DNA from 2 places in the Acidovorax sp. AC410 genome. Region 1 is predicted to be linked to the other one. Evidence: riboswitches for the same ligand, from Rfam matches in the RefSeq annotation. Region 1 holds a riboswitch; the other holds the start of a gene.
The links. A riboswitch is a leader RNA that binds a small molecule or an ion and turns the genes downstream of it on or off. The one in region 1 is predicted to bind glycine.

Region 1 (15,571 bases):
CATGAGCCAGCCGGTCACGGCTGCCGAAATGGGCGCCAAGCCCATGAAGATGAACATGAACAGGCCCATCGCCCGGCCGATCAGCGCGGGTGGCACGCGCTGCTGTATCCAGGTGAACACGCGCACCTGCATGAAGCCGCCCAAGAGGCCGATGGCCAGCATCAGTCCCGCTCCCTGCCACACGGCGCTGACGGTGCCCATGGGAATGAACAGGAGGCCGATGATGGCGTCGAAGACCAGGATGGTCAGCCCCAGGCTGCCCACCCGCAGGCGCGGGAACATGCCCGAGGCCACCATGCCCGCCAGCGTGCCCGCGCCGTGGGCGCCGAGCATGGTGCCGAAGGCGGCGGCGCCCAGCGTGGGCGTGCTGCTGGCCAGCACCGGCACGGCGATGTGGATGGGCCCCATGATGAACAGCGCAATGGCGCTCCAGTAGAGAAAGCAGGTGCGCAGCTCGGCATCGCGCCAGAAGTGCGCCAGGCCCTGCGCCACCGAGGCCAGCACAGCCTGCGGCGCGGCGCTGCTGGCAGCCGTTGGTGCGGCTGCTGCGAGCGTTCGCACCTTGGCCAGCGTCCAGGCCGACACGCCGAAGCTCAGCGCGTCGAGCGCAAAGGCGATGCCGATGCCCGTGGCGTTGGCCCTGGCTTGCTCCGTGCTGCCGCTGCCGTCACCGAACAGCGCGATCAACAGGCCCGCGAGCAGCGGCCCGAGGAACATGGTGAGCTGGCGCAGGCCCAGGCTGATGCCGTTGGCCGCCTGCAGTTGTGCGCGCGGCACCACGTGCGGCATCAGCGAGGTGCCCGCCGGGATGCTGAAGGCCGTGGACAGGCCGATCGCCAGCGACAGCCCATACACCATCCACAGCGTGAGCGTACCCGTGAGCACCAGCCCGCTGAGCAGCGCCAGCAATACCAGGTTGATGTACTTGGTGAGCATCAGCACCTCTTTGGGGGAGTAGCGGTCCACCAGCGCGCCGCCGATCAGGATGAACAGCGCGCGTGGCACGCTTATCAGGGCCAGCACGGTGCCCAGCACCAGCGTGTCGCCGGTCATCTGCAGCACCAGCCAGGGCAGGGCGATCAGCGTGAACTGGTCGCCCAGCATGGTGAGCGCGGAGCCGCTGGTCAGCCAGCGGAAGTTGGGGTCGCGAAACAGCGCCGCGCGCGGGTCGGCGCCGGGCGGCGCCTGGTGGTCGTGAAGGGATGGCATGGTTTTCTCTCCGGAAGAATGGAACGCTTGGAATCGGTGGCTGGGCACTGGGCAACCCAGGCACGCGGGGCTGCACTCGCTGCCAGGTGTGTGGACGGATAGCGGCTTTGCTACCCGTTCAGGCGGTGTGCCGGTGGTGCCCGGGATCGCAGCGGTTGCGCCGGCAGTGCATGCCTGGGCGTCAGCAGGCGCAGCGCGCTGCTGGCCAGGGCCAGGCTCCACAGCAGCGCCGCCGCGTGGCCGGCGAGCGCCATGGCCGTGGGCAGCCAGCGGTCAGCACCGCCAGGGGCCAGCAAGGCGTCAACCACCACGCCGGTGAACAGGAAGATGGCGAGCGCCAGGGCTTCAGGGTGCGTGAGTGCTTCCGCCAGGACGCATGCCACCAGCAGGCAGGCCGAGCCCGCCAGCGCATACAGTGGCCAGTGGCCCGCCGGGTGAAGAAGCAGTGTCCGCCAGGGGGCGGGCGTGTGGGGAGAACGGTGTTGCAGGGGGCTCATGGTGTCGGTCCGTTGGCTGCTGTTGGCAGCCTGTCGGGTCCGACTGTGAGGCCTCACGTTGCGTGAGGGTCAAGCCTTTTGGCGCACTTTTTTCGGCGATGGTGCTGCCGCTGCAGGGACCAGAGCCGCCTGCAGGTAGGCGCGCACGGGCGCACTCAGGGGCGAGCCCGCCTGCAGCAAGGGTTCCTGCTCAGACGCTGCAATCAGCTTGTGGCGCAGCGCGGAGCTGCCGCCCGTCAACTGGCCAAACAGACGGTCCCAGCGCTGGGCAGCGTCGATGGCATCCGGGTGGTGCGCGGGCAGGCCCTGCGCCAGCAGTTGCCGCACGTCTGCTTCCAGTTCGGCCCACTGCGCATGGGGCACGTGGCCCAGGCCGCGCAGATCGTCGCGGGTCACGTACTTTTCCAGCAGGGCCATGCGCAGCTTGATCGCCGTTTCGACGAACTCGATCATGTCGCCGGGCGGCGCATGGTTGCGCCCCTGGGTGCTGGGCTCGGTGCGGAACATGTGGCCCCAGCGGTCGAGCAGGTCGATGTCGCCCCCCATCCAGTGCAGCATGAGCGCCATCCAGCGGTAGGCCAGGGCCTGGACTTCGGGGCTGTCGGGTGGCAGTTGGCGGTCCATGGCGCTGCGCACCAGGTCCTTGACCACCAGCCAGTCGGCCTCGATCAGGCTCCAGCTGGTGAAGATCTGCTTGAGCTCGGCCGAGCTGAAGTACTTGCCGTAGGTGGTCATCAGCGCCAGCGCTTCGAGCCAGTTGCCCATGTCGGGCTCGGCGCCGGCCATCAGACCGTCGCGCAGCATGGCCAGCCGCCCGCGCAGTTCGGTGGCCTGCGTGATCTGCTGGTCCAGCGCGCGGATCTGCTGGCCGATGATGCGCTCGGGCGCCATGCCTTCGCCGGCCAGCAGCTCGCCAATGTCGCTGAGTGCCAGGCCCATCTGGCGCATGGTCTGGATGCCGTGCAGGCGCTGTACGTCGGCCTGGCTGTACAGGCGGTAGCCGGCCTCGGAGCGGCCCGAGGGCGCGAGCAGGCCGATCTCGTCGTAGTGGTGCAGGGTGCGCACCGTCAACCCGGTGCGGCGGGCCAGTTCACCGACTTTCAGCAGCATGTGGCGGGGGCCTGTGCGCCGGGAACTTACTTGCCGACGGAAATCAGTTCGATCTCGAAGTTCAGCGTGGCGTTGGGCGGGATCACCCCGCCGGCACCGTTGGCGCCGTAGGCAATGGCGGGTGGGCAGGTCAGCTTGGCCTTGCCGCCGGGCTTCATGCGCTGAACGCCTTCGGTCCAGCAGGGGATCACGCGGTTCAGGGGGAACGACGTAGGCTCGCCGCGCTTGTAGGAGCTGTCGAACTCCTTGCCATCGAGGAAGGTGCCCTTGTAGTGCACCTTGACGGTGTCGGTGGCCTTGGGCGATTCGCCGGTGCCGTCCTTGAGCGATTCATACACCAGGCCGCTGGCGGTGGTGACGGGCTTGGCGGCTTGCTGGGCCAGGGCGGCGGGGGCGATCACGAGGCTGGCGAGCAGCAGGCACAGGGTATTGCGCAAGGGGTTCTCCTGAATATTTTGGACAGGCGCGATCTTAGTCGTGTTCTTGTGGGTGTCCGCTCTCTGTTGTTTCGGTGGTTGCTGCTGTTTCTTTGCCGAGGGCGGAGGCCGGGATGTGCGCCCGGCGGCGCAGTAACTTTCTCTTGGCCGCCAAGAGAAAGTCACCAAAGAGAAGGCGGCCCCCAGTCTGCGTCCCCCATCGCCCGCCGGGCGATGGGGGCAGCCTGCGATGCTCGGATCTGGGGTGGTGCCGCAGAACTCGCTGCGTTCTTCGAACTCCGCTCAAACAGCTGCGGCAAGCCAGATCACGAAGCGTGTGTGTCCTTCGGCACACACGCCCACCCCAGCCCCTGCGCTTCTCGGCGCAGCCAGCAGGGGTGGGGAGCGGGGTCAAATACGGCTGCTGCTGCGCAGCTACGCCGGGTGTCGGGTCGCGCTGCGCGCTGCCGACGGCTGGGGCGCAGCCGCCCTGTCCAGGCCAAGCGCAGCGAGGCAGTTGGGGCCGAGCGAAGCAATGGCCCGAGTGGAGCCCGCTCCCACCCCCTTCTGACACGGGCAGCGGGGTCGCCTTCCTTTGGGGTACGCTTCTTTGGCGACGCAAAGAAAGGTACCTCGGCCGCCGGGCCGAGACCCGGCCTCCGCCGTCAGCAAAAGAACGGAAGCAACCATAGCCCCCGCCGCACAAAGCGATTCAGCAGCTCAAGCGTAGTCGCTGACCGGGATGCAACTGCAAGACAGATTGCGATCCCCCCACACATTGTCCACCCGCCCCACAGGCGACCAGTATTTGGCACTGCGCAGAGCCGCCACAGGATAGGCCGCCGTCTCACGCGAGTACGGATGTGTCCACTCGCCGGTGAGCAGGCTCTCCGCCGTGTGCGGCGCGTTCTTGAGGGGGTTGTTGTCCTGCGGCCAGGCGGCGGCTTCGATCTGGCGGATCTCTTCGCGGATGGCGATCATCGCGTCGATGAAGCGGTCGATCTCGAACAGCGTCTCGCTCTCGGTGGGCTCGACCATCAGCGTGTTGGGCACCGGGAAGCTCAGCGTGGGCGCGTGAAAGCCGTAGTCGATAAGGCGCTTGGCGACGTCCTCGGCCATCACGCCGCTGGTGTCCTTCAACTGGCGCAGGTCCAGGATGCACTCGTGCGCCACATGGCCGTTGGCGCTCGCGTACAGCGTGGGGTAGTGGTCCTTGAGGCGCGCGCTGATGTAGTTGGCCGAGAGGATGGCAGTCTCGGTCGCGGCCTGCAGGCCTTCGGCGCCCATCATGCGGCAGTACATCCAGCTGATGGGCAGCACGGCGGCATTGCCCAGGGGGGCTGCCGAGACGGCGCCCACGCCACCGGGCACGCCAGCCGTGGCATGGCCGGGCAGGTAGGGCACGAGGTCGGCCACCACGCACACGGGGCCCACGCCGGGGCCGCCACCGCCGTGGGGAATGCAGAAGGTCTTGTGCAGGTTCAGGTGGCTCACGTCGCCGCCGAACTCGCCGGGGGCAGCCACGCCCACCAGGGCGTTCATGTTGGCACCGTCCACGTAGACCCGGCCGCCGTGCTGGTGTACCAGGGCGCACAGCTCCTTGACCTGGGTCTCGAACACGCCGTGCGTGCTCGGGTAGGTGATCATCACGGCGGCCAGGTTGTCGCTGTGCTGCTCGCACTTGGCCTGCAGGTCCGCCATGTCCACGTTGCCGTTGGCATCGCAGGCGGTCACCACCACCTGCATGCCCACCATCTGCGCGCTGGCGGGGTTGGTGCCGTGCGCGCTGCTGGGGATCAGGCAGATGTTGCGGTGGCCATGGCCCTGGGCCTCATGGTAGGCCTTGATGGCCAGCAGGCCCGCGTACTCGCCCTGCGAGCCGGCATTGGGCTGCAGGCTGATGCCGGCGTAGCCCGTGGCCTGGCACAGCCAGGCGCGCAGTTGCTCGTCGAGCTCGCGGTAGCCTTCGAGCTGATTGGCGGGGGCAAAGGGGTGTACCTGGGCGAACTCGGGCCAGGTGATGGGGATCATCTCGCTCGTGGCATTGAGCTTCATGGTGCAGCTGCCCAGCGGGATCATGCTGCGGTCCAGCGCCAGGTCCTTGTCGGACAGCTGGCGGATGTAGCGCAGCATGCCGGTCTCACTGTGGTGGGTGTTGAACACCGGGTGCGTGAGGTAGCTGCTGGTACGGCGCAGCTCGGTGGGGATCAGTGGCTCCACGCCCTTCTCGAACGCATCGAAGGTGGGCAGGGCCTGGCCGTCCTTGGCGAAGACCTTCCACAGCAGGGCGATGTCGGCACGGGTGGTGGTCTCGTCGAGCGAGATGCACAGGTAGTGCTCGAAGTACACGCGCAGGTTGGCACCCAGTTGCACGGCGCGCGCTGCGATGGCCGCAGTGGCGCCATCGGTCTTGAGTGTCAGGGTGTCGAACGTGGCCTGCGGGCGCACGGGGGCGCCCAGTTGCTCCAGGCCCTTGGCCAGGATGGCGGTGTAGCTGGCCACGCGCTGGGCAATGCGCTTCAAGCCCTCGGGCCCGTGGTACACGGCGTACATGCTGGCCACCACGGCCGGCAGCACCTGGGCCGTGCAGATGTTGGAGGTGGCCTTTTCGCGGCGGATGTGCTGCTCGCGCGTCTGCAGCGCCAGGCGGTAGGCGGGCTTGCCATGGGTGTCCACGCTCACCCCGACCAGGCGGCCGGGCAGGGAGCGCTTGAATTCGTCGCGGCAGGCCATGTAGGCGGCGTGCGGGCCGCCCGCGCCCATGGGCATGCCAAAGCGCTGGGTGGTGCCGACCACGATGTCGGCGCCCCATTCGCCGGGCGGGGTGATGAGGGTCAGCGCCAGCAGGTCGGCCGCGGCGATGAAGGCGGCCTGCTTGCCATGGGCTTTTTCGACGTCGGCGCGCAGGTCGTCGATGCGGCCGCTGGTGGCGGGGTACTGGGCCAGCACGGCGAAGTATTCGCCGTCGAGCGCCGCATGCCACTCGGGTGCGGAGTTCGCCAGCACCACCTCGATGTTGAGCGGTTTGGCACGGGTCTGGATGACCTCGATGGTCTGCGGGTGCGCGTCACCGGCGACGATGAAGCGGTTGCTCTTGCTCTTGACCGAGCGCTTGGCCAAGGTCATGGCCTCGGCCGCGGCCGTGGCCTCGTCGAGCATGGAAGCGTTGGCGATGGGCATGCCGGTCAGGTCGCAGACCATGGTCTGGAAGTTGACCAGGGCCTCCATGCGGCCCTGCGAGATCTCGGCCTGGTAGGGCGTGTAGGCCGTGTACCAGGCCGGGTTCTCGAGCACGTTGCGCAGGATCACGCCCGGCGTGTGCGTGCCGTAGTAGCCCTGGCCGATGAAACTGCGCAGCACCTGGTTCTTGCCTGCCATGGCCTTGAGCTCTGCCAGGGCCGCCGCTTCCGTCACGGGCAGCGGCAGGTCCATGGCCGTGCTGCGTGCAATCGAGCGCGGCACGATGCTTTCGATGAGGGCACGGCGCGAGGCCTCGCCGATCACCGACAGCATGTGTGCTTCGTCGGCCGCATCGATGCCGATATGGCGGGGCAGGAATTCGGTGGCGTTTTCGAGCGCGCCGAGCGGCAGGGCGGATTGCATCAACATGGGGCAGGTCTCAGGCTTCGTCAGAGGAGGGCAGGGCGGCAAGCGAATTGGGATTCGGCCGGATAACTAGGCGGGGAGACGCAGACAGTGCTGTGGCACGGCAAGGCGACCCAACGACGTTAGCCGGGCGAAGCCCAATTCGCGTCAGGCGTTCTTGGCGAACTCGGTGTAGTCGGTTTCGCTCAAGAGTGCGTCCAGTTGGCCGGCATCGCTGAGCTTGACCTTGAAGAACCAGCCGGTGTTCAGGGGATCGGAATTGGCCAGCGAGGGGTCGGCGCGCAGGGCTTCGTTGACCTCGACGATCTCGCCCGAGACGGGCATGTACACGTCGGCGGCGGCCTTCACGGACTCGACCACGCCGGCCACTTCGCCCTGGGCAAAGCTCTTGCCGACTTCGGGCAGGTCCACGAACACCACGTCACCCAGGGCGTCCTGGGCGTGCACGGTGATGCCCACGACGGCGGAGTTGGCGTCGGCGGCGTTGATCCATTCGTGGTCTTTGGAGAATTTGACGGTCATGGGGAAAGCTCCTGTGGCTTTGAAAAAATGAAGGAATCAGCAATGTAGCGGGCCGGGCCCGCAGCGGTGTGAAATCAGCCGCGGAAATAGTTGGCGGGGGTGAACGGCATGGCGCGCACCTCCATGGGAACGGCCTTGCCGCGCACGATGGCGTGCACGCGGGTGCCGATGGCGGCAAACGCAGGCGTGACATAGCCCATGGCCACGGGTTCGTTGACCGTGGGCCCGAGCAGGCCGCTGGTGACTTCGCCGATCTTCTGGCCATCGGTGCTCTGCAATTCGGTGTGCTCGCGCACGGGCACGCGCTCCAGCGCCACCAGGCCCACGCGCTTGCGCGCCAGGCTGGCGGGGTTGTCGATCTGCGCCAGCACCTTGTCGGCACCGGGAAAGCCGCCTGCGCGCGCACCACCGGTGCGCCGCACCTTCTGGATCGCCCAGTTCAGCGCCGCCTCGGGTGGGGTGGTGGTGGTGTCGATGTCGTTGCCGTACAGGCACAGGCCGGCTTCCAGGCGCAGCGAGTTGCGTGCGCCCAGGCCGATGGGCTTCACCTCGGGCTGGGCCAGCAGGGCGCGGGCCAGCGTGTCGGCCTGGGCCGCGGGCACCGAGATCTCGAAACCGTCCTCGCCCGTGTAGCCGCTGCGCGTCACGAAGCAGTCGCACCCGGCGATGGCGTAGCTGCCACCGGTCATGAACACCAGTTTTTCGATGCCCGGGGCCAGGCGCGCCAGGGCGGTCACGGCCTGCGGGCCCTGCAGTGCCAGCAAGGCATGGTCGGGCATGGGCACCACCTCGCAGCGCTGGCCGATGCGCGCCTGGATATGCGCGATGTCTTCCACCTTGCAGGCGCCGTTGACGATCACGAACAGCGTGTCGTTGCCCTGGTTGAAGAACATCAGGTCGTCGATGATGGTGCCCTCGTCGGTGAGGAGCAGGCCGTAGCGCTGCTTGCCCACGGGCAGGTCGACCACGTCCACGGGCACCAGGGTCTCGAAGGCAGCGGCGGCATCCGGGCCGATGAGTTGGAGCTGGCCCATGTGCGACACGTCGAACAGACCTGCTGCGGTGCGGGTGTGTACATGCTCGGCCATCAGGCCGGCGGGGTACTGCACGGGCATGGAATAGCCCGCGAACGGCACCATGCGGGCGCCCAGCTCCAGGTGCAGGGCGTTCAGGGGCGTGGTGAGCAGGGGGGCGGTGGCAGGGGCAGACATGGGGCGGACTCCGGGCAAATGAAAGCCGCAACCCATTCATGGATTGCGGGATTTGCCCTGCTGTCCGCTTTACCTGAGAGATTCACCGCACCGCCCTGGCTGGCGGCTGCGGCTTGCTCCTTCGGTGGGTGGCCTGCGCGCTGTGCTGCGCGGCCACCTCTCTCCAGCAAGGGAACGCCTGCATCCCTGCAGGCGGTTGCCAGTCCTTTTGCCTGAGCGTTCGGGGTGTCCCTGCGCCTTCGGCGGCCCCCTCACCATTGCTGGGGAAGGCTCTCTCCTGACCCGGCGGATTCTACCTACTTTGAATACACCAGATCGCGCAAGGTGAGCGAAATGCCCGGAATGTAGGTGATGAACATCAGGCACACCAGGATCACGCAGACGAAGGGCAGCAGGTGCTTGATGATCCGGTCCAGCGAGATGCGCGCCACCGTGCAGGCTGCGAACAGGTTCACGCCGAAGGGCGGCGTGATCATGCCCAGCGCGAGGTTCACCACCATGATCAGCCCGAAATGCACGGGGTCCACGCCGAAGTGCATGGCCACGGGCGCGAGAATGGGGGCCAGCACGATGATGGCGGCACTGGTCTCGATGAACATGCCGATCACGAACAGGGCCGCATTCACACCCAGCAGGAACAGGGTGGGCGATTGCAGCACCGACTCCAGCCAGCGGCCGATCGCGTCGGGCACGCCCGCGCGGGTGATCAGGAAGGCGAACAGCCCCGCGTTGGCGATGATGAACATGATCACCGCCGAGGAGATCGCCGACTTGCGCAGGATGGCGAACAGGTCCTTGATGCGGATCTCGCGGTAGATCACCACGCCCACGATCAGCGCGTAGAACACCGCCACAGCCGAGGCCTCGGTCGGGGTGAACACGCCGCCGTAGATGCCGCCCAGGATGATCACCGGCATCAGCAGCGCCCAGCCGGCCTGCAGTGTGGCTTTGCCGAAAGACATGCGGCCTTCGCCATCGTTCTTGCCCCAGCCCTTCCACTTGCAGTAGGCCCAGACGAAGAGCATCAGCGCGAAGCTGATCAGCAGCCCGGGGCCGAAGCCGGCGATGAACAGCTCGCCGATGGATACCTCGGCGCTCACGCCGTAGAGGATCATCGGGATGGAGGGCGGAATGATCACGCCCAGCTCCGCGCTGGTGGCCTGCAGCGCCGCGGCATAGCTCGTGGGGTAGCCATGCTTGATGAGGGCCGGGATCAGGATGGCGCCAATGGCGAAGGTGGTGGCCACCGACGAGCCAGACACCGCCGCGAAGATCATGCAGGTGAGCACGCAGGTCATGGGCAGGCCGCCCTGCACGCCACCCACGATGCTCTTGGCGAACTCGACCAGGCGGCGCGAGATGCCGCCGGTTTCCATCAGGTTGCCCGCCAGGATGAAGAAGGGGATGGCCGCCAGCGGAAACTTGTTGATCGAGCCGAACATCTCCTTGACGGAGATGAGCATGTTGGCATTGGAGGCCTGGATGCCCAGGATGGACGCCAGGCCGATGGAAACCGCTACCGAAATGGTCAGTGCAAAGCACAGCACCATCGTTGAAATCATGACCAGGCTCATTGGGCGGTCTCCAGTTCCATGCGCAGGGGATCGATCAGGTTGCCGATGATGCCGACCACGCAGAACAGGCCACCGACAGGCATGGCCAGGTAGGCCCAGAACATCGATACCGACTCCAGGCCGGCCATGCTCTGCACGCCGCCGCGCACGGAATAGTCCCAACCCCACCAGATGATCACTCCGATCAGCGCCAGCGCGGCGAGGGACACCACCCAGTCGAGCACGCGCCGCATCCTGGGCGGGCTCCACCGGTACAGCACGTCCACACTCACCATCGCCCCCTGGCGAAAGGCGGCGGGGATGGCGAGGAACACCATCCAGATCAGGCTGAAGCGGATCAGCACCTCGGTCCATTCGGCGGGCTGCTCCAGCACGAACCGAGTGATGATCTGGAACATGCCTAGCGCCGAAGCCAGCGCCAGCATGGCGCACGCGGCCAGCATGGCGATGGAGGTCGTCCAGCGCTCAAAGGTCAGGAAAGCATTTTTCATGGGGCAGGGCCAGCCACGGCAAGAGAAAGGATCAAAGGAAAAAACCAAACCCCCGCAGCGACGTTGCTACGGGGTGTTTGGTTCTGCACTGCGGAGCGCGGCGGTTTACTTCACGTCGCGGATCTTGTCGAGCGCGGCCTTGCCGAACTGCTTTTCGAACTCGGCGTTCACCGGCGCCAGGGTGGCGACGAACTTGGCCTTGTCCACGTTGTCGATCACCGTCATGCCCTTGGCGCGCAGGTCGGCCACGCCCTTGGCATCGTCTTCGTCGACGCGGGCGCGGTTGGCCTTGGTGCCTTCCTTGGCCGCGTCGAGGAAGGCCTGCTTGTCAGCGGCCGACAGCTTGTCGAACGAGGCCTTGTTCATCACGAAGATGCAGGGCGAGTAGACGTGGCCCGTGAGCGTCAGGTGCTTTTGCACCTGGTCGAACTTGGCCGAGATGATCACGGGCAGGGGGTTCTCCTGCCCGTCCACGGTACCTTGCTGCAAGGCCGTGAAGACTTCGGGGAAGGCCATGGGCGTGGTGATGATGCCAAAGCCCTTGTAGGCGGCGATGTGCACGGGGTTCTCCATGGTGCGCATCTTCAGGCCCTTGAGGTCGCCGGGCTCCTTCACGTCGCGCTTGCTGTTGGTCATGTGGCGGAAACCATTCTCCGCCCAGGCCAGGGCCTTGAAGCCCTTGGCGTCGAACTTGGTCAGCATCTCCTGGCCAATGGGGCCGTCGAGCACGGCGCGGGCGTGGGCCTTGTCGCGGAACAGGAAGGGCACGTCCAGGATCTTGGTGTCTGGCACGAAGTTCGGGATGGGGCCGGTGGAGCTGAAGGCCAGCTCCTGTGTGCCCAATTGCACCGCCTCGATCGATTCGCGCTCGCCGCCCAGGGCACCGTTGTAGAAGGTCTGCACCTTGTAGCGGCCGCCGGTGCGCTTTTCGACTTCCTTGGCAAACGTGTCGATGGCCACGCCCTGGTGGGAGTTCTGCGCCGTGGAAATGCTGATGCGCATGGTGGTCTGCGCGGCAGCGGTGGCCACAAAGCCGAGCGCGAGGCTCAGGCCGACGACGAGTCTGGTCAATTGCATGGTGTCTCCTGTTGATTCTTGGGCTGGCTGCCGGGGAGTTGTGTCCCCTCGCAAGCAATGGAGCATCCGCTCCACGCCTGCGCCAAATTATGGCGGCGCAACATGCCCTGGGCATCGGGGTTTGTGCTGGTAAGCGTGCATATGAATGCCCTGCGAGCGCACGGGGGTCGCAAGGGCGATAGAAGGGCGTGGATGCACTCGGATCATGAGATCGGGAGGAGGGGTGGAGGCCATGCTGCTCCGCTGCGGTTTGCCAAGTGCCCCGGTCTGGCGGTAACCAGTCCGGGGCCCTGTCAGTTTGTGCGCTCCGGTAAGAGCGCCTTGATGTCCAAAGTATGCGCTGCAGAGCGCAGCAGTTCTTTCCATTTTTCACTCGATATCCATGAATTGCAGAATAATTTGCTGCAAATTTGGAAATTCATGAATAATTGGGGCCATGGATCGCCTCGACAGAAAAATTCTCGCTGTGCTGCAGGGTGACGCGCGCGCCAGCCTGCAGGAAATCGGCCAGGCCGTGGGCCTGAGTCCCTCGCCCTGCTGGGGCCGCATCAAGAAGATGGAGGAGGCCGGTGTCATCCAGGGCTACACCGTGCGGCTCAATCCGCAGGCCCTTGGCCTGTCCGACACGGTGCTGGTGCAGGTCACGCTCGACAGCCACTCGGACAACACGCTCGAGAAGTTCGGCGAGACGCTGGCCAGCATCCCCGAGGTGATCGAGGCGCACCTGGTCTCGGGCGACTACGACTACCTGCTGCGCGTGGTGGTCAAGGACACGCGCGACTACGAGCGCCTGCTGCGCGAGAAGCTCTACAAGATCAAGGGCATACGCCATAGCCGTTCGAGCTTTGTGCTGCGCACGCTCAAGAAGGCCGACCTGCCGTTGTTCGCAGAATAGGGCAGGCCGCTTGCGCCACTGGCACGTTCGGTGCTCCGCAGCTCCCTGGCAGGCGCACAATCCTGGCGCCGCCGCCCCACGGAAAAACCATGAACCTGCGTTTCGTCGAAGCCTTCTACTGGGTTGCTTCCCTGCGCAGCGTGACGCGCGCGGCCGAGAAGCTGTTCCTCACCCAGTCGGCCATGTCCAGCCGCGTGGCGGCGCTGGAGGAAGAGCTGGGCGTGCTGCTGCTTGACCGCAGCGACAAGCGCTTCAAGCTCACGGTGGCGGGCACGCGCTTTCTCACCTACGCCAAGCGCATGCTCGAACTGCAGCGCCAGCTCAAGGCCGAGATGGGGTCGGGTGGGCCCATGGAGGTCTCGATCCGCCTGGGTGCCATCGAATCGGTGCTGCACTCCTGGCTCATTCCGTGGATCGAACAGCTGCGCAAGGACAACCCGCTGCTGGAGCTTGAACTCACGGTGGAGACGACGCCCGTGCTGCTCGACCAGATCCGCCGCGGCGCGCTGGACACGGTGTTCGCCGCGCTGCCCGCGTCGGCCGAGGGCATACGCACCCAGGCGCTCACGCCGATGGAAATGGTCTTCGTGGGCAACAGCACCCTGCACCGCAAGCGGCGCTATGCGCTGGCGGATTTCGCCGAGACGGACATCCTGACCTTCCAGCGTGGCTCGCAGCCGCACGTGACCCTGCTCGATGTGCTGCGCCAGGCCCAGGTGGAGCCACGCTGCGTGCACACCATCTCCTCCATCTCGGCCATGGTGCAACTGGTGCAGGGCGGCTTTGGCGTGGCCACGCTGCCGCGCCAGGCCGTGCAGCGGCTGCTGGCCTTTCCTGACCTGCGTCCGCTGGCCTGCGAGGCAGAGCTGCGCCCGCTGCCCATCCACCTGAGCTACCGCGAAGATCCCTCTTCGCCGGCCGTGGAAGGGGTGGTGCGTTCCGCCCTGGCCTTCGTCGAACTGCAGGCCGAGCGCACCAAGGGCCGCGCCAAAAGCTGAAATCTGGCTGACAAGGCACACCGGGCGCTGCGTCGGCGCAGACCGGTTCGGCTGTCGCGCAGCAGGCTGCCTTCCGTTTTTCGGCAGAACGCATGCCCTGGACGGCACTCTTCTCCCGGCCATGCCTGTTGTTGGTGCAGTCCGGCGGCCGCATGGATGCCCGTGCCTGTGCCATTCAAGCAGGAGAGCGCGCCCGTCTGCCCCCGGGCTGCTCCCTTCCACCACCGCCGTGGAGCGCTGTTTTGGGCCAGATCCACGCATGCCCGCAAGGACCCCGCGGCGCGTCCTTCGACTCCCTAGGGTTTCCACTTAGCACCAACTTGGGTGAAGTGTGCTCCAGCGTAGTGCATCGAAAAAATCGATGAGGTAAGAGAAATTTTTTGAATTTGCCAGGGGCAATGCACCGCCAACACAATCCACCCATCGCCACGCATCCGGCATTTCGCAACGCAAGGAACCCACGGTGGACTCCACACACAACAACACCCCCCAAGTCTTTGGTTCCGCAGGAAGCAGCAACGCCGCGCACGTGCGCAGCGTGATCCGCCAGGGCCTGTGGACCTCGCACACCAGCGGCCTGGCCGACGGCCATGTGCAGGGCAACCTGGTCATCCTGCCCGAAGTGCAGGCCGGCGACTTCCTGCGCTTTTGCCAGCGCAACCCCAAGCCCTGCCCGGTGCTGGCGGTGAGCGAGCCCGGCCAGTTCTCCTTGCCTTCGCTGGGCCAGGGCATCGACATCCGCAGCGACGTGCCGCTGTACCGCGTCTGGCGCCATGGCGAGATGGCCGAGGAGGTGACGGACATTGCTGCGTTCTGGCGCCCCGACCTCGTGACCTTCATCCTCGGCTGCTCGTTCTCGTTCGAGTCGGCGCTGATCGAAGCCGGCATCCGCCTGCGCCATGTCGACGAAGGCAAGAACGTGGCCATGTTCCGCACCAGCCTGCAGACCGAGCCGGCCGGCCCCTTCGGCGGTGCCATGGTGGTGACCATGCGGCCCATGCCGGCGGCCGACGTGATCCGCGCCGTGCAGGTGACCTCGCGCTTTCCCAATGTGCACGGCGCGCCCGTGCACATCGGCGACCCGTCGCTCATCGGCATCGCCGACATCACCAAGCCCGACTACGGCGATGCCGTGGCGCTGATGCCGGGCGAGATCCCCGTCTTCTGGGCCTGCGGTGTCACGCCCCAGTCCGCCATCCTGCACGCCCAGCCGGCGTTCTGCATCACCCACGCCCCGGGCTGCATGCTGATCTCCGACCTTCTCAACCACCAACTCGCCAGTTTCTAAACCAGGAGCCTCCCCATGAAAACCATCGCTTTCAGTATGTGTGCCCTCGCGTTCGCCGGCATCGCCCAGGCCCAGGCCAAGTGGGACCTGCCCTCGGGCTACGCCGCCAACACCTTTCAGGTGCAGAACCTGCAGCAGTTCGCACAGGACGTGGACAAGGCCACGGGCGGCAAGCTCAAGATCACCGTACACCCCAATGCCTCGCTGTTCAAGGCCAACGAGATCAAGCGCACCGTGCAGTCGGGCCAGGTGCCGGCGGGCGAGTTCATCCTTTCCGGCGCGGCCAATGAATCGGCGGCCTACGGCCTCGATTCCATCCCCTTCCTGGCGACCAGCTACGCCGACGCCAAGCGCCTGGACCAGGTCTCGCGCCCCATGCTGAACAAGACCCTGGCCACGCAAGGCATGAAGCTGCTGTACACCGTGGCCTGGCCCGCACAAAGCCTGTATTCCACCAAGCCCGTCACGGCGCTCAAGGACTTGAAGAGCACTAAGATGCGTGCCTTCAACCCCGTCACCTCGGGCATCGCCGTGGCCGTGGGCGCCCAGCCCGTGACCATCCAGCTGGCCGAGCTGCCCGCCGCACTCACCACCGGCACCGTGGACAACTTCCTCACCTCCAGCGCCAGCGGCGTGGAGAGCAAGCTCTACGAGAGCGTGAAGTACTTCTACGCCGT
Region 2 (15,571 bases), 5.3 Mb from region 1:
AGCAGCGGATGCGCGCCCCCTTGGCGACGTCAGCCTTTCGGTCTGGCCAGCATCTCGGCCGTGTTGGTCTTGCGGTCGGCATTCACGCGCGCCACATGGGGGCGCTCGTTCATGCGGGCCAGGTAGTCGCGCACCGGCAGCTCGGCCAGGAAGTCGCGGCCGTAGATGATCTTCGTGGCCGAGGACACCAGCGGCAGGTGCACGATGGCCGCGCAGTCCGCCGCGGTGAACGTATCGCCACCGATGAAGGGGCTGAACTTCGTGAGCTGGGCGAATGCGGCGATGTTCCTGGCCAACTGCACGCCGACCTTCTCGCGGGCGGCCTCGCTCACCGTGCCGCCGAAAAAGGCCTGCGGGTAGAGGTTGCGCGCCACCAGCTCCAGGTGCAGCTCCATGAAGGTGATCAGCTCGCGCACCTTGCCGGCGGCCAGCGGCTCGGCCGGGATCAGCGGGTGTTCGGGGTAGGCCGACTCGATGTAGTCGGCGATCACCGCCGACTCGCACAGCGTGCCGTTCGGGGTGCGCAGGTAGGGCACCTTGCCCAGGGGGCTGGCGCTGCGGTCGGTCTCGCCGATCCAGGCCAGTTCCTCCTGGAAGGGCACGCCCTTTTCGAGCAGCGCGAGCTTGACCTTGTTGTAGTAGTTGCTGGCCGAAAAGCCGCAGAGGGTGAGCATGGGGTGTCTCCTGAATTGCCTTGGGGGCTGTGGGTTGGCGCCAGCCGCCATGCTAGGGGCTGGCCGGGGCCTGGCGCGTCGCGCAGATGACGCCCGGGCGGCTTGCCAGGGTGCCCGTCCCTACAATGAGGGAGCACGCGCTTGCAGCGCAACCCCTTCCATTCTCAGGAGCGGCCGCCCTGGCCCCGCCATCGGCGCCGCCACCGTTCTCCAGGAGCCTTTTGCATGACTTTCTTCCGCACCCTCGCCGGCCTCACCCTGTGCACCCTGCTGGCCGCCCCTGCGCTGGCCCAGGTGGCCGACGTGAAGGTTGAGGGCGCCTGGGCCCGCGCCAGCGTGCCCGGCCAGAAGGGCACCGGCGCGTTCATGAAGCTCACGGCACCGCAGGGTGCGCGCCTGGTGGCTGCATCCTCTCCCGCCGCCGGCGTGACCGAGGTGCATGAAATGAAACTCGATGGCGACGTGATGCGCATGCGTGCCGTGCCGGTGCTGGAGCTGCCTGCCGGCAAGCCCGTGGAGCTCAAGCCCGGGGGCTTTCACGTCATGCTGCTGGACCTCAAGGCACCCCTCGCCAAGGACAGCACCGTGCCGCTCACGCTGACCTTCAAGGACGCCAAGGGCGTGGAAAGCAAGCTGGACCTGACCGTGCCCGTGGCGACCAGCGCGCCGGGCGCGCCAGCGGGGGCGCCAGCCCACGCGCATGGGCACAAACACTGAGGAACAAGCCCCCTGCATGCCATCGCCAGCGGCCATCCATTGGGGTAAGCTGTCAGGAGAGATCACCCACCCATTCTTGCGGAGCGGCCATGAGCGACACATCCAATTTCGGTTTCGGCAAATTCGTCCCCGGCTTCGATTTCCTGCAGAGCCTGGCCAAGGGGGCGACCAACAGCATTCCGCAATTGCCCAACCTGTCCAATTGGGTGGCGCCGACCATCAGCGTCGAAGAGCTGGAAAAGCGCATCGAGGAGCTCAAGGCGGTGCAGTTCTGGCTGGAGCAGAACTCGCGTGCGCTCTCCGCCACCATCCAGGCGCTGGAGGTGCAGAAGATGACGCTGGCCACCTTGAAGGGCATGAATTTCAGCATGGGTGACGTGGCCAATGCCTTCAAGCTCAAGACGGCAGACACCGTGATGAGCGGCGTGCAAAAGGCGGCCGACACCGTGAGTGGCGCGGCAGAGGCCGTGGCCGGCGCTGCCGCCCGCGTCACGGGCCGGGCGAAGGACGAAGAGGAAGCGGACGACGCCGAACCCGAGGCAGAGGCACCCGCCAAAGCCAAGAAAGGAAAGGCCGCCGCAGCGGCGCCCGAAGCCTCCGTGGTGGACCCCCTGCAGTGGTGGGGCGCGCTCACCGGCCAGTTCCAGCAGATCGCTGCCAACGCCATGAAAGACGCGGCCAAGCAGACCGCCCTCGACACCACCAAGAACATGGCCACCGGCCTGGCCAAGGAGGCCATCAAGACGGCCACCGGCATGGCCAGCCAGTTCGCTGCCAAGGGCATGAAGAGCATGGCTGGCGAGCGCAAGCCCGCCGCCAAAAAGGCTGCAGCGGCCAAGCCTGCAGCCAAGGCCAAACCGGCGGCGAAGAAGACGACGACGGCTGCGGCCAAGCGCGCGCCGCGCAAGCGCGCCGGCTGACCCCGGCCCGTGCGTCCCGCGCGGGTGGGCGCCGCGCAACCGCCTGCGAGAAGACACACACCATGACACTCTTTCCCTCCGGCCATGCGACCCACCCCCAGTGGCGCATGGCTGCGGCTCTGGCGCTGGCGCAGCTGCGCGCGCAGATGGCGCTGCCCCAGTATGCGAGCACCCCCACGCTGGGCCTGCTCTACATCACCGACCACTATGCGGGCGATGCCCAGGCCTTGCTCGACCATCTGGCCAGCGAACTGCCCGAGGTGACCGACTGGAGTGGCACCGTGGGCGTGGGCGTGGCCGCCAACAACGCCGAGTACTTCGACGAGCCGGCGCTGTCCGTGATGCTGCTCGACATTTCCCCCGACCAGTACCGCGTGTTCTCGGGCGTAGCCCCGCTGCCGCGCCACCCGACCCGGGGTTTCGTCGCCCATACGGCGCTGGTGCATGCCGACGGCCACACGCCCGAACTGGCCGAGCTGCTGGCCGAGATGGCGGCTCGCACCGAGACCGGCTACCTGTTCGGCGGCCTGAGCGCCAGCCGCGGCGCGGGCGTGCAGTTCGCGGTGGCGGGCGACGGCAATATTGCCGGGCAGGGCGGTGCCAGCGGTGTCTTTGATGGCGGCATGTCGGGGGTGGCCTTCGGCTCCGGGGTGGCCCTGGTCTCGCGCGTCACCCAGGGCTGCCAGCCCGTGGGGCCGCTGCGCCGTGTGACTGCTGCGCATGAGAATGTGGTGCTGCAGCTCGATGGCGAGCCGGCGCTCGACGTGCTGCTCGACACGCTGGAGGTATCGCTCGACGGTGATCCGCAGCCCGCGCTGCGCAAGGTGCGCGCCACGCTGGCCGGGCTGGTGGATGCCGGAGAGCAGCCCCGGGGCCCGCAGCGCACCGGCCACTTCGGCACCGACACCCGCGTGCGCCACATCGTCGGCCTGGACGGCGCGCGCCGGGGGGTGGCCCTGGGCGACCGGGTGGAGCCCGGCATGCACCTGGCCTTCTGCCAGCGCAACGTGGCGGCGGCACGCGCCGACCTGATGCGCATCTGCGCCGAGATCCGCGAGGAGCTGGAGCCCGAGGAACTGGAGCCTGCGCCCCTGGAGTCGCAGGACCAGACGGGCCGCGCCATGGCCCCGGCGCCCGGAGCTGCGGCGCATGGCCCGGCCGCGGCGCAGGGCGGTCGGCGCATTCGCGGCGCCATCTACGTGAGCTGCTCAGGCCGCGGTGGCCCGCACTTCGGTGGACCCAGCGCAGAGCTGCAGATCGTGCGCCATGCGCTGGGCGACGTGCCGCTGACGGGCTTTTTCGCGGGCGGCGAGATCGCGCACCACCATCTGTATGGCTATACGGGCGTGCTCACGGTCTTCACCTGAAGGCAGGGCGCCAGGGCGCCCAGGTCAACTGCTTTCGGTCGGAAGCCCGTCGGCATCCCACTCGGGCAGGCCGCCGCGCAACCAGTACACCGTCTTGTAGCCCTTGCTGGCCGCGACCTTGGCCGCCTTGTAGGACTTCCAGCATTCAGCCCCGTTGCAGGCAAAGATCACGGGCTTGCTGCGGTCCACTTTCTCCAGGGCCTGGAAGTCATCCTGTGCGGCGTTGAAAGCCACGTCCTTGAGGCTTTTCTCCACGTAGGCCGCGAACACGGCGCCGCGGATGCGCTTGGCCTTGAATTCCTTCTCGGTGCGCGTGTCGACCACCACCGCTCCTTGCGCCTGCAGCTTCTGCGCCTCCCGCGCCGTGATGCGGTTCACGCCAGGCAGGCTGTTGGGGGTGAACAGGCCGAGTTCCGCCACGCGGCGGTACTCCTGTGCTTCGGGGCGCAGGGCCACCGGGCTCAGCCCCACGGTACTGGAGCCCGAGGCGAACCACTGCGCCAGGCGTGCCTTGACGTCGGCGGGCAGATCCTTCTTCACGGTGATCGAGAAGCCGCCCGGCACCGGCTGCGAGGTCGCCAGCACCCGCGCATCGCCCTTGTGGGTGGCGGACCATTCGGCCCAGTCATCCGCCCGCACCACGGTGGCATCGGTGCTGCCCAGCACCAGCGCGCTCAAGCCCGCCTGCGGGTGCTTTTCGTGCAGCACCGACTTGAGGTCCTGGAACGACAGGCCGGCTTCATTGAGCATGCCGCGTGCCATGTAGGTGTAGATCGAGTCCTGCTGGGGCAGGTACAGGCGCTGGCCTTTCATCGCCGCCACATTGGCCACCTGGGGGGAGCCCACGAGCAGGTACAGGTCCGATTTCTGGGTGGCGCCCACCAGCTCGTACCCGCGCTGCAGCGCCGAGGCTGCCACCTGGGCCGGGCCGATGAACACGTCGTAGCCCGCGCTGCGCGTGGCGCGCATGACATCGGCCAGGTCTTCGCTGGTGGCCACGGTGGCGGGTTGGCCCGCGGCCTTGGACAGGCCCGACTCGAACGCGCTGCGCAGGATGCTGTGCGCGGCCTTCTTGGCCGTGGGCTCCACGGCCACGATGGCCGTGAGCTGGGCCTGGGCCAGGGGACTGAGCAACAGCAGCAACAGGGACAGCAAGGCAGGGCGTGTTGTGCGGTACATGGTGTCTCCTCCGGAGTCTGTCAGCCGATGTCAAATATGCACCAGGGCGCTACCGAACACACGTCCTTCGCGGTGTTGTTGCCATTTCTTACACCTGCTCTCACAAACCCCCAGGGCAAATCGGGGCTGCCATACCAGAATGGGATATGCCCCGCATCCTGGCGGCCGTCTGTGACCGGTGCCGACTGCGGAAACACTGCCTTTGCTTTGTCAACTCTGGAGGACCGTTCCATGAAGAATCCCGTGACCTTGCCGCGCCGCCACCTGCTCACCGGCAGCGCTGCCGCACTGAGCGCCCTGGGGCTGGCCGCATGGACAAGGGGGGTGCATGCCCAGGCCGTGCCGGCCGCAGCGGCCAAGCCGCTGCCCGCCTATGCGGGGTGGAAGAACCCTGGCAGCCTGATCGTGCACAGCAGCAGCACGCTGGAGACGCGCCGCTCGGCGTTCGGCACGGGGGTGGTCACGCCATCGAGCCAGCTGTACATCCGCAACAACCTGCCCGCGCCCGATGCCGCCATCGTGGCCGACCGCGATGCCTGGAGCGTCTCCATCGAGGGCGTAAAGGCACCGCGCACGCTGACCCTGGCCGAGCTGCGGACCCTGGGCATCGAGACCGTGACCACGGTGCTGCAGTGCTCGGGCAACGGGCGCGGCTTTTTCCCCAGCAAGCCCAGCGGTACGCCGTGGACGGTGGGTGCGGCAGGCTGCGTGGTCTGGAGCGGCGTGCCGCTGCGCAACGTGGTGGCCGCCCTGGGTGGGCTGGCGGGCAGTGCTGCCTACCTCACCGGCACGGGTGGCGAGAAATTGCCCGAGGGCGTGGACCCCCTCACGGTGGTGGTCGAGCGCTCGGTGCCCATCCAGGCGCTGGACGATGCCATCCTGGCCTGGGAGATGAACGGCGAGCCGATGCCGCTGGCCCATGGTGGGCCGCTGCGCCTGATCGTGCCGGGCTACCAGGGGGTGAACAACATCAAGTACGTCAAGCGCGTGGCCTTTGGTGCCGAGCAGTCCCAGGCGCGCATCATGTCCCACGGCTACCGCATGTCCCCGCCCGGCACCAAGGCCAGCCCCGAGCAGCCCTCGGTGTGGGAGATGACGACCAAGTCCTGGATCAACGGTCCCCTGCCCGAGCAAGGCACGCTCAAGGCCGGCATGGTGCAGGTGCATGGCGTGGCATTTGGCGGCACACGCGGCGTCAAGGGCGTGGACGTCTCGGTGGATGGCGGCAAGACCTGGCAGGCGGCCCGGCTCATCGGGCCTGACCTGGGCCGCTTTGCGTGGCGCCAATTCGTGCTGCCCGTGCGCCTGGCCGCAGGCTCGCACGAACTGCTCAGCCGCGCCACCGACACGGCTGGCAACGTGCAGCCCGAGCAGCGCGAGGAAAACCTGGGTGGCTACAACAACACGAGCTGGCGCGACCACGGTGTGACCGTGGCAGTCGCTTGAGGTGGTGAGCAGTTTGCGCACCACGGCCATGGCCGCGCTGCTGGCGTTGGTCTCCGGCGCCGTTGGGGCCGCCGACGCCAGCGAACTGGCACGGGGCAAGGAGCTGTTCGGCAAGATCCAGCCCTCCTGTGCCGTGTGCCACACGCTGCAGGCGGCCGGGGCCGAGGGGCAGGTGGGCCCCATCCTGGACGAGCTCAAGCCCAACGCCGAGCGCGTGCTGCGCGCGCTGCGCGCGGGCATCGGCGTCATGCCGTCCTATGCCGACAAGCTCAGCGACAAGGACATGCGGGCGCTGGCGAGCTTCGTCGCGCAGGCCTCGGGCGCCGCGCCCTGACCGGGCGCTTGCTCAGGCCTTCGACGCCGCAGGCAACAGGCTGGGCACGCTGCTCTGCGGCATGCCCGTGAACGCGAAATCCAGTTCCGGCGCCAGGCCGCTCACGATGCGCGCCACCGACTTGCCCGAGCCGCAGGCATGCGTCCAGCCCAGCGTGCCGTGGCCGGTGTTGAGGAACAGGTTGCCGAGTTTCGTCTTGCCGATCAGCGGCACGTTGCTCGGCGTGGCGGGGCGCAGGCCGGTCCAGAACTGGGCCCGGCTGGCATCGCCCGCGCCGGGAAACAACTGCTCCACACGGCGCACGATGGCGTCGCAGCGCACCTGGTTGAGGTCGCGGTTGTAGCCGTTGAGTTCGGCCGTGCCGGCAATGCGCAGGCGGTCACCGCGCTCGCTGGTGTAGCGCGAGAAGACCAGCTTGTACTCATCGTCCGTCAGGCTCACCTGGTGCGCCATCGATGCGTCCTTGACCGGCATGGTCACCGAGTAGCCCTTGGCCGGGTAGATGGGCAGGCGGATGCCCAGGGGCTGTGCCAGCAGCGGGCTGAACGAGCCCATGGCCAGTACGAAGGCGTCGCCGTGTACGCGCTCGAAGCGGCCCTCGGCGGTGGTCAGCTCCACATGGTCGATGCGCCCGCCGGCCTCGCGCAGCGCCGTGATGTGGTGCCCCAGGCGGAACTGCACGCCCGCTGCCTCGCACAGGCGTGCCAGCTCGCGCGTGAAGGTATTGGCATCACCCGACTCGTCCTCCGCGGTGTAGGTGGCGCCAGCCAGCTGCGGGCGGATGTGCGCCAGGGCCGGCTCGATGCGCACGGCCTCGTCGGCGCTGATGACCTGGCGCTCGCAGCCGAGCTGGCGCATCTGCTCGGCCGGGGCCAGGGCGCCGTCGAACTCCTTCTGGTCGGTATAGAAGTGCAGGATGCCCTGCGTGCGCTGGTCGTAGGCGATGCCGGTGGCAGCGCGCAGCTGCTGCAGCGTGTCGCGGCTGTAGGTGCCGAGGCGCACGATCTGCTCGATGTTGTGGCGCGTGCGCGCCGGCGTGCAGTTGCGCAGGAACGACAGGCCCCAGAGCCACTGGCGCATGTCGGCACGGATGCGGAACAACAGGGGCGCATCTTCCTTGCCCAGCCACTGCAGCACCTTGAGCGGCGCGCTGGGGTTGGCCCAGGGCTCGGCATGGCTCACCGAGATCTGGCCACCGTTGGCAAAGCTGGTTTCCGCACCGGGCGCACCCTGGCGGTCGATGACGGTCACCTCGTGGCCGAGTTGCTGCAGGAAATAGGCCGAAGTCACGCCGAGCAGGCCGGCGCCAAGAACGATCACACGCATTTTGAAAGCCTCTGGAAGGGCAATCGCCGGGCCTGTCGGTGTCGCTGTGGGCTATGGAATATCGATAGCGTGCAGCGGGCACGTCTTTGCCCGGCTGCCGCTCCCCCTGTCCTTGGTACCTGAGAGATTCACCGCCGCCCCTCATGGGCTGCGGCTTGCTCCTTCGGTGCGCTACATGGCGTAGCGGCTCTCCAGACGGCCTTGATGAATGGTGCAGTACGGAACCTGAGCGTGCATGGGAGTTTGCGCCTTCGGTGAAGCGGGCACTGCCGCTTGCTCTCCTGCGGTGTCCATTCTAGGCGCCGCAAAGACGAACGCCGCAGCTAATGTGCGGCGTTCATTGCTGATACAAGGCCGGGCGATGGCCCGGTCAGGCATCAGTTGCGGCGGGGGTTGTCCGGGTTGCTGTCGCGGCGGTTCGATACACCATCGCCATCCCGATCACGGTCGTTGCGGTTGCTCACGCCATCACCGTCACGGTCCCAGCCGCCACGGCGCATTTCCCAGCGGCCGTCGCGCTCCTGCCAGGTGGGCTGGCGGTAGGCGTAGCCGGGGCGTGCCTTCACCCAGTGGCCAGCGACCCACACATGGCGGCCGCCACGCCAGTCCCAATGGCCTTCTTCCCAGACCTGGCCGCGGCGGGGGCGTGGCACGGCCTCGCGGCGAGGTGGTGGAGGAGCGGGGATCACCTGGTACCCCTGGGGGCCCGACTGGATCACCACGGTACCTTGGTGCACCGGCTGGGCCGTGGCCACAGACGAGAGGCTTGCCAGAGCCAGGGTGGTTGCAATAAGGGCTGCGTAAGTGGTTTTGTAAGCCATGGATGACTCCTTCTTCAATGTTGTTGTGTCGCCTTTGTATGGTGGGCAGGCAGCGGCGCCACGTCTGTAGGTGCTGCGCCTTGGTCCCTGTAGGCGAGCGGGGCCGGCCCGCGCAGGGCGGCCGGCCTGCCGCCATCAGTTGCGGTACGGGTTGTCCGGACGGCGGTCGTGGCGGTTGGGCACACCGTCGCCATCGCGGTCCCAGCCGCCGGGGCGCATGTGGTGGCGGCCATCGCGCTCTTCCCAGCGCGGCTCGCGGTAGCTGTAGCCGGGGCGGGCCTTGACCCAGTAGCCCTGGATCCAGACATGGCGACCGCCGCGCCATTCCCAATGGCCGGGCACCCAGGCCATGCCACGGCGCGCGTGCGGTGGCGCTTCGTAGCGGGGTGGGGGGGGTGCGTGGTACTGCACCGGGGTGACCTGCAGCGGCGCCAGGGCGGGGCGCTGCACGGGGTGTTGGTAGTAAGGGTCGCCGGTCTGGATGACGACGGTGGCGCTGGGGGATGCCAGCGCCGGGGCAATGGCACCCAGCGACAGCAAGGCCAGGGAAGCGACGGCGAGGGCGATGCGGGCCATGAAGGTCTCCTTGGAAATGATTCCTTGCGGAACCGGAGCCTTGATCCTGGGCGTTTTGCGTCAAGCCGGTGTAGTGCTCGTGCGAAGAGTTGTAAGCGGATGTTGCTGCGGCGCGGCTTGCGCACCCAAAGCGTGATTTATGTCACATCAGCGGACCAGCAAGGCCAGCGCCGGCGGCAGCACCAGCCAGAAGCCCGACACCGGCATCAGCACCACGCCGGCCAGCACCAGGGCCAGCAGGCACCAGCCCATGGGCCGCAGCGCCTCGGCCGGCTGGCTGCGCTCGAGCGCCGTCACCTCCCATGCCAGCAGGGCCAGCACCGCGCCGAACAGCAGGAACCAGACGGCGGTGCCCAGGTGCATGTCGTCTGCCACGGCGTTGAACACGCCACGCTGCCACAGGATCTGCCACTGGGGGGTGAACATCACGGCCGCCGCCAGCGTGTGCAGCAGGGCCACGGCCAGCAGCCAGCGGCCCTTCCAGGGGCGGGCAGCAAGGGTGGAAAGGGACCAGAGAAGGCTGTGCACGGAATGCTCCTTTTAAGACGGGGAACGGAGGGTGGTCAGCCGACCCAGCGGCCGGCCTGCGTGCGTACCTGCGCCCGGATTTCGGTCAGCAGGTGCATGAGCCCGAGCCAGGCGCGCTCGAAAGCCGGCAGTTCTGGCGGTACACCGGCCAGATGCCTGGCCAGCACTTTTTGCTGCGCCGCTACGGGGGCGGGCGGCCGGCTCTTGCCTGCGAAGTCGAAGACCGGCGCTGTGAAGGGCTCGGTCTGCCAGGCCTGCATGATCGACAGGGCGGGCATCAGCTCGTCGGTGAAGGTGGTGACATCCATCGTCGCATCGACCAGCCCCAGCGCCACGTAGGCTTGCAGCACGCCTGGGGCGTGGGCCGGTGATGCAGGCTGCAGCAGCGCGCGCCAGGCCTGCAGCACGCCGGTGCGAAAGGCCGGCGACAGCTCGCGCGTGCAGCCGAAATCGAGCACGCCGAGTTGCCCGTCCGGCAGGAACAAAAAGTTGCCCGGGTGCAGGTCCGCGTGCATGTGCCCAAGGCCAAAGGTGCAGTGCATGAACCAGTCCCAGAGCAACTGGCCGGCCTGGTTGCGCGCGGCCTGCGTGGGTTCGCTGCGCAGCCATTCAGCCAGGTGCAGGCCCGGCAGGTACTGCTGGGTGAGCACCTGCGCGCGGGTGTGCGAGGCAATGGGCTGCGGCACCACGATGCCCGGCAGCGCCGCATGTTCGGCAAACCACTGCAGCTGCCGGGCCTCGTGCAGGTAGTCCACCTCGTGCAGCAGCGCGCGCTCGATCTCCTGCATCACGCGCTCCACCACCACATCGCCGGGCAGCGGCAGGTCGCTGTGCGCCAGGGCACGCAGGGTGGTGCGCAACAGGCGCATGTCCGAGGCGATGGTGGAGGCAATGCCCGGGTACTGCACCTTGACCGCCACGGCGCCATGCCCTGCCAGCTCGGCGCGGTGTACCTGGCCCAGGCTGGCGGCGGCAAAGGCCTGGGGCTCGAAGCGGGTGAACAGGGCCTCGGGCTCCTGCCCGAATGCCTGGCGGAACACCCGGCCCACCAGCGCGCGGTTGAGCGGCGTGGCCTGGTGGCAGGCGCGTGCCAGCTCGCGCCGCACCCCCTCGGGGAGAAAGCTGGTGTCCATGCTCAGGATCTGCGAGACCTTGAGCGCCGTGCCGCGCAACTGCCCCATGGCCTGGAACAGGATGCGGCCCATGGCCGCCTCGTGGCGGGCTTGGGCATCGGCCTGTGCCACTTCGCCGGCGTGGGCGGGCCGCATGCGCTGGCCCAGTTGTGCCAGGCCCAGGCGCGCGGCCGTGATGCCGGTGATGGTGCCGCGCGCCAGCGTGCCGGTGCGGGGTGGCTTGGCTCCTGTCATGCGTGGGGCCGCGCCGCTGTGCCTGCCGATGCCAGGCCTTGTGCCCGGGCCAGCAGGGTCCGCACGATGCGCCGGTGGAACGGCGCGATCACGGCCATGTAGGTGTGGCCCAGCGCGTTGTGGATGTGCACCACGGAGGAAAGAGCCAGCACGGCCTGCCCGTCCTGCATGCGCTTGTGCAGCGACACCTGCACGTTCAGGTGGCGGTCGTCCACGCCCATCACCACCTCGCGCTCGCCCAGGTGGCGGATCTCGAAGAAACCCACCAGATCGCCCACGCGGTAGCCCGCCGCAGTCCGGCGGGTGCCGTCATGCAGTTGCCCCACAGCCTTGAGGCCCACCATGTGCACCAGGCGGTTGCGCAGGGCCATGAGCGCGCGTGTCCAGCCGGGCGTTTGTTTCACCATGTCGAGCCAGGTCTGCAGCGCGCTGCTGTCGGGTGTGGGGTCGGCCGCTTCGAAACAGTCGGCGAACTGCGCGCCGGGCAGCCGCGATGCGATCACGCTGCCTTGGGGAAGTGCGGTGGCGCGGACGGTGCTCATGGTGCGGCCTTGCGGGTGCGGGGTTTGCGGGCGGGTTTGGACGCTTCGGTCGCAGGGGCTTGGGCCGAAGGGCGCGCACGCGGCGTGCGCGGCGGCGTATCCACCGGCGGCACCATCGTGTCCCCCAGCGCGTTCTTGGCCATGCGCAGCACGCCCACCAGACCGCTGCCGTGCTGCATGAAGCGCGCCATCTGGCTGCGCAGCATGAAGCCCCCCAGCTGCAGCACACGGTTGACCAGGCCCGCGCGCAGCGCCAGCACCGCCACGCCCAGTGACAGGTCCACCAGTTGCGTGGTGTCGGCGAATTCGTCCGATTCGTCGGCCAGCCAGTAGGCCACCACGCCGGCCAGGTAGTCGCCGTACAGGCCGCTGGCCACGCCCTTGAAGTCGCAGGGCTCGATCTCGCCGCTGGCCTCGGCCGCTTCGATGAAGCCGGCCACCGCCTCGCGCAGCGCCTGGCGTGCCGCCAGCGGCTCGGCCAGCATGGACAGCGGCGAGCGCCTGGCCAGCGTGCGCAGTTCGGCCACGAACTCGCGGTCGGGCAGCAGGCGCTCCAGCACCGCATCGCTCAGGCGCTGCAGCTTCTCCTGCAGGCCGTAGTCCGCCAGGCCCGGTGTGGCCAGCGTATCGGCCAGCGCGCTGCGCACCGCTTCGTCCAGATAGCCCAGCACGATGCGGTCCTTGGTCGGGAAGTACTTGTAGATCGTGGCATCGCCAATGCCGGCTGCGCGCGCGATGTCCTTCATCGTCGTGCCATCGAAGCCCTGGCGCGTCATCAGATCGACCGCGCTGGCCACGATCTGGCGGCGCGTAGCGTCCTGCTGTTGGCGAGTGGTTTTCAATTGACTATCCTTAAATCAGTGAAATCAATGATTTAAAGAATAGTGATTTTTCATTATGGCGTCAAGCCAAGGCTTTTCGGCAGGTCGGGCCTGCGGGCTGGGCACTCAATCGTCCGGCAGGAAGATCTGCTCGATCGGCTGCTGGAGCAGCCGGGCGATCTTGAAGGCCAGGGGCAGGCTGGGGTCGTACTTGCCGGCCTCGATGGAGTGCACGGTCTGGCGGCTGACGCCGAGCGCCTGCGCCAGCTCCTGCTGGGTCATGCCCTGGTCTTGCCGCAGGGTCTTGAGGTGGTTGCGCATGGTGGGAGGAGTGGGAATCAGCTGCCGGAGGCGGGCTCTGCGGCCAATTGCCGGGCGTGCTCGCCCAGGGTGGCGTGCGCGGGCCGGTACTGCACACCGAGGTCGGACACGCTGCGCGCGGTCTCGAAGTTCAGCGGGTGGCCGACGTTGTGCCGGACGTATTCGCGGCTCATGCCGGCCATCGGCGCAATGGCCCACATCAGCCATTTGGGCACTTCCTTGCTGGGCAGGTTCGCGCCCGGCGCGGCCCCGCTCGCGCGCAGCAGCTCGGCAATCTCCAGCAGCCGCAGGCTTTCACCCACGACGATGTAGCGGCCTGCGGCATGGTCGCCCAGCGCCGCGCCGACATGGGCCTGGGCCACGTCGCGCACATCCACGATGCCCAGCCAGAGCCGGGGCACCCCCTGGCGGAACGAGCCGTCCAGGAACTGGCGCAGCATCTGCACGCTGGTGGCATCGTCCCGGTCCGACAGCGAGGGGCCGAAGATCGCCCCCGGGTGCACGGTGACCAGGGTCCAGCGTGCCTGGCGGGCTTGCATCTCCCAGGCCAGGGCTTCCGCACGGGTCTTGGACAGCGCATAGGGGTTGCCCTGCACGGTCGAACTGCGGTTGACATCGTCGGCCCGCAGTGCGTGGCCGGGCCGGTCCCGCAGTTCGGCGCTGTGGCCGTACATCGACACGATGGAACTGGTGACCACGACACGCCGCACCGTGGGCGTGCGGTTGACCGCTTCGAGCACATGGCGCGTGCCGTTGGTGGCCGGATCGATCAGCTCGCGCTGTGCGTCCGCAACCGGTCCCAGGCGGTAGGGCGACGCGGTATGGACGACGGTGTCGCACCCCGCCATGGCGGCTTCGAAGCCCGCCGGGCTGAGCAGGTCTGCCTCGAAGAGTGCCAGGCGGCCCGGGTGCTCCAGGGCCATGCGCTGCAAGTGCCGGGTCTTGCGGGTGTCCTGCAGGCTGCGCACGGTGGCATGCACGGTGTGGCCCTGGGCGAGGAACTGCTGCACCACCCACGAGGCAAGGTAGCCGGCGGCGCCGGTCACGAGGATGCGCGCCATGCTCAGCTCAAGCGGTGGTGGGTGATGCACAGGCCGGCGCCCCAGGCGGTGACCAGGGTGGCCGCCAACGCCAGGGGATGCAGCGGCGGGCTGATCCCCAGCGTCTGCAGCGCCGACGCGGCCAGCAGCGCCAGCAGGCCGAAACCCAGCGCCCACTGGCAAGCGCGGCCGTGCATCTGGCGCTGCAGTTCGTCCAGCCGGCGGTAGCGGCACAGGGCTGCCCGGCCGAGCAACCCCGTGACCGCAGCCAGCAGCAAGGCAGCCCATTGGCCGGCAGGCCGCGAGAGCGAGGGGAGTTCCAGGCTCGCAAGCCCGAGAAGGATCAGGACGAGAACCCCGGCCAGCACCCTGGTCAGGTAGGCGAGTTGTTCCAGCAAGGGAGGCTGCTCATGCATGGTGGAAATCCTTGGATGTAAAGGTTGCTTTACTTATTGTGGCGAGCTTTGGGGCGATGTCAAGTTTCTTTTACTTTTTTGGCGGGGCGCTTAGCGGCGCATGCCCGTGAAGGCCTCGAACTCCCAGCTGCGCAGCGCCAGCAGCAGGGTGTAGCCCTCGAGTTCGCGCGGTGGCAGCTTCTGGTCCGCGAGGTGTTGCTGGGCGAAGTCCTGGGCCACGCGCTGCATGCGCTCCATGAAGGCCGGGGCCAGGCTGCGGCTGATGGTGCCGTGCACCAGCAGCACGCCTTCGCCCGCGCCGTCAAAGCCGCCGGCAAAGTAGTCGAGCAGCGCATGCTCGCGAAAGTAGTTCATCACCGGGCCATGGGGGCGCCAGCGGAAGGTCTTGGCCAGCTTGAGCCGGTAGCGGTTGAGCGGCCGCAGCTCGATGATGCCGATGCGGTCGAGCTGGGCCAGGTACTTGATGCCCTCGGCCTCCGACAGGCGGTAGGTGCCAGTGACCTGCTCCAGCGTCCACTGGCTGAGCACGCAGATGGCCATCAGCAGCAGCCGCTTGTCGGCCACCACGGCTTTTTCCTGCTCCTGCGTCAGCTCCTTGAGCAGGGGCTGGCTCTCGGCCACGCGCCGTGCCAGGTCGGCGAAGTCCAGCGCCAGCGCGCGGCAGATGGCGTCGATGCGCGACAGCGGCATGTCCCCCTTGGCCAGCATGCGCTTGACGCTGGACTCCGCCATGCCCAGCTGCTGCGCCAGGTCGGCGTAGGTCATCTGCGCGGTCTTGAGTTCCTTCTTGAGGGCGGTAACGAGGTCGGCGGTGGTGCTCATGGGTATCGATTATCGGTACCTTCGGTGTTTTTGGTAGCCCTTTGCACAGATTTTGGTACTGAATGGCCCCGGAACATTCCCACACTGCGCCCTACCGACCACTTCTGGAACCCGCACCATGCCGCTGCCCACCCCTTCGCCTACCACGGGCCTGTCCCGCCCGGAGGTCGCCCTGCTGCTCGGCGCCTGTGCGCTGCTGGCGCTGGCCGTGTTCGGCCCCGTGCTGCAGGACAGCGCCCACCAGCACGGCTTTGCCGACCAGCGCACGCTGCTGGGCATCCCCTGCGCGCTTGACGTGCTGAGCAATCTTCCGTTCGCCATCGCCGGGGCGCTGGGCCTCGCGTGGCTGGCCCG

Region 2: linked by a shared signal. The riboswitch ahead of AC0IZS_RS05870 (D-amino acid dehydrogenase) and the one ahead of gcvT (glycine cleavage system aminomethyltransferase GcvT) in region 1 are both predicted to bind glycine.

What each region holds. Positions count from the first base shown of each region.
Region 1 covers NZ_CEEDCG010000001.1:6,577,712-6,593,282, reverse strand. Annotated here, with positions in the region: gene AC0IZS_RS30630 (MFS transporter) at 1-1,209, opposite strand, end outside; gene AC0IZS_RS30625 (hypothetical protein) at 1,320-1,706, opposite strand; gene AC0IZS_RS30620 (MerR family transcriptional regulator) at 1,776-2,816, opposite strand; gene AC0IZS_RS30615 (FKBP-type peptidyl-prolyl cis-trans isomerase) at 2,843-3,253, opposite strand; gene gcvP (aminomethyl-transferring glycine dehydrogenase) at 3,953-6,841, opposite strand; gene gcvH (glycine cleavage system protein GcvH) at 6,986-7,360, opposite strand; gene gcvT (glycine cleavage system aminomethyltransferase GcvT) at 7,435-8,571, opposite strand; glycine riboswitch at 8,622-8,748, opposite strand; glycine riboswitch at 8,770-8,853, opposite strand; gene AC0IZS_RS30595 (TRAP transporter large permease) at 8,868-10,145, opposite strand; gene AC0IZS_RS30590 (TRAP transporter small permease) at 10,142-10,636, opposite strand; gene AC0IZS_RS30585 (TRAP transporter substrate-binding protein) at 10,742-11,713, opposite strand; gene AC0IZS_RS30580 (Lrp/AsnC family transcriptional regulator) at 12,150-12,608, shown strand; gene AC0IZS_RS30575 (LysR family transcriptional regulator) at 12,698-13,606, shown strand; gene AC0IZS_RS30570 (putative hydro-lyase) at 14,070-14,894, shown strand; gene AC0IZS_RS30565 (TRAP transporter substrate-binding protein) at 14,910-15,571, shown strand, end outside.
Region 2 covers NZ_CEEDCG010000001.1:1,261,894-1,277,464, reverse strand. Annotated here, with positions in the region: gene AC0IZS_RS05905 (glutathione S-transferase) at 30-674, opposite strand; gene AC0IZS_RS05900 (copper chaperone PCu(A)C) at 900-1,391, shown strand; gene AC0IZS_RS05895 (PhaM family polyhydroxyalkanoate granule multifunctional regulatory protein) at 1,481-2,311, shown strand; gene AC0IZS_RS05890 (FIST signal transduction protein) at 2,374-3,678, shown strand; gene AC0IZS_RS05885 (rhodanese-like domain-containing protein) at 3,703-4,857, opposite strand; gene sorT (SorT family sulfite dehydrogenase catalytic subunit) at 5,089-6,303, shown strand; gene sorU (SorU family sulfite dehydrogenase c-type cytochrome subunit) at 6,332-6,637, shown strand; gene AC0IZS_RS05870 (D-amino acid dehydrogenase) at 6,650-7,963, opposite strand; glycine riboswitch at 8,060-8,168, opposite strand; gene AC0IZS_RS05865 (YXWGXW repeat-containing protein) at 8,341-8,784, opposite strand; gene AC0IZS_RS05860 (YXWGXW repeat-containing protein) at 8,920-9,360, opposite strand; gene AC0IZS_RS05855 (DUF6463 family protein) at 9,508-9,888, opposite strand; gene AC0IZS_RS05850 (ABC1 kinase family protein) at 9,924-11,255, opposite strand; gene AC0IZS_RS05845 (DUF2867 domain-containing protein) at 11,252-11,797, opposite strand; gene AC0IZS_RS05840 (TetR/AcrR family transcriptional regulator) at 11,794-12,639, opposite strand; gene AC0IZS_RS05835 (helix-turn-helix transcriptional regulator) at 12,745-12,939, opposite strand; gene AC0IZS_RS05830 (NAD-dependent epimerase/dehydratase family protein) at 12,957-14,000, opposite strand; gene AC0IZS_RS05825 (hypothetical protein) at 14,003-14,395, opposite strand; gene AC0IZS_RS05820 (helix-turn-helix domain-containing protein) at 14,486-15,217, opposite strand; gene AC0IZS_RS05815 (hypothetical protein) at 15,336-15,571, shown strand, end outside.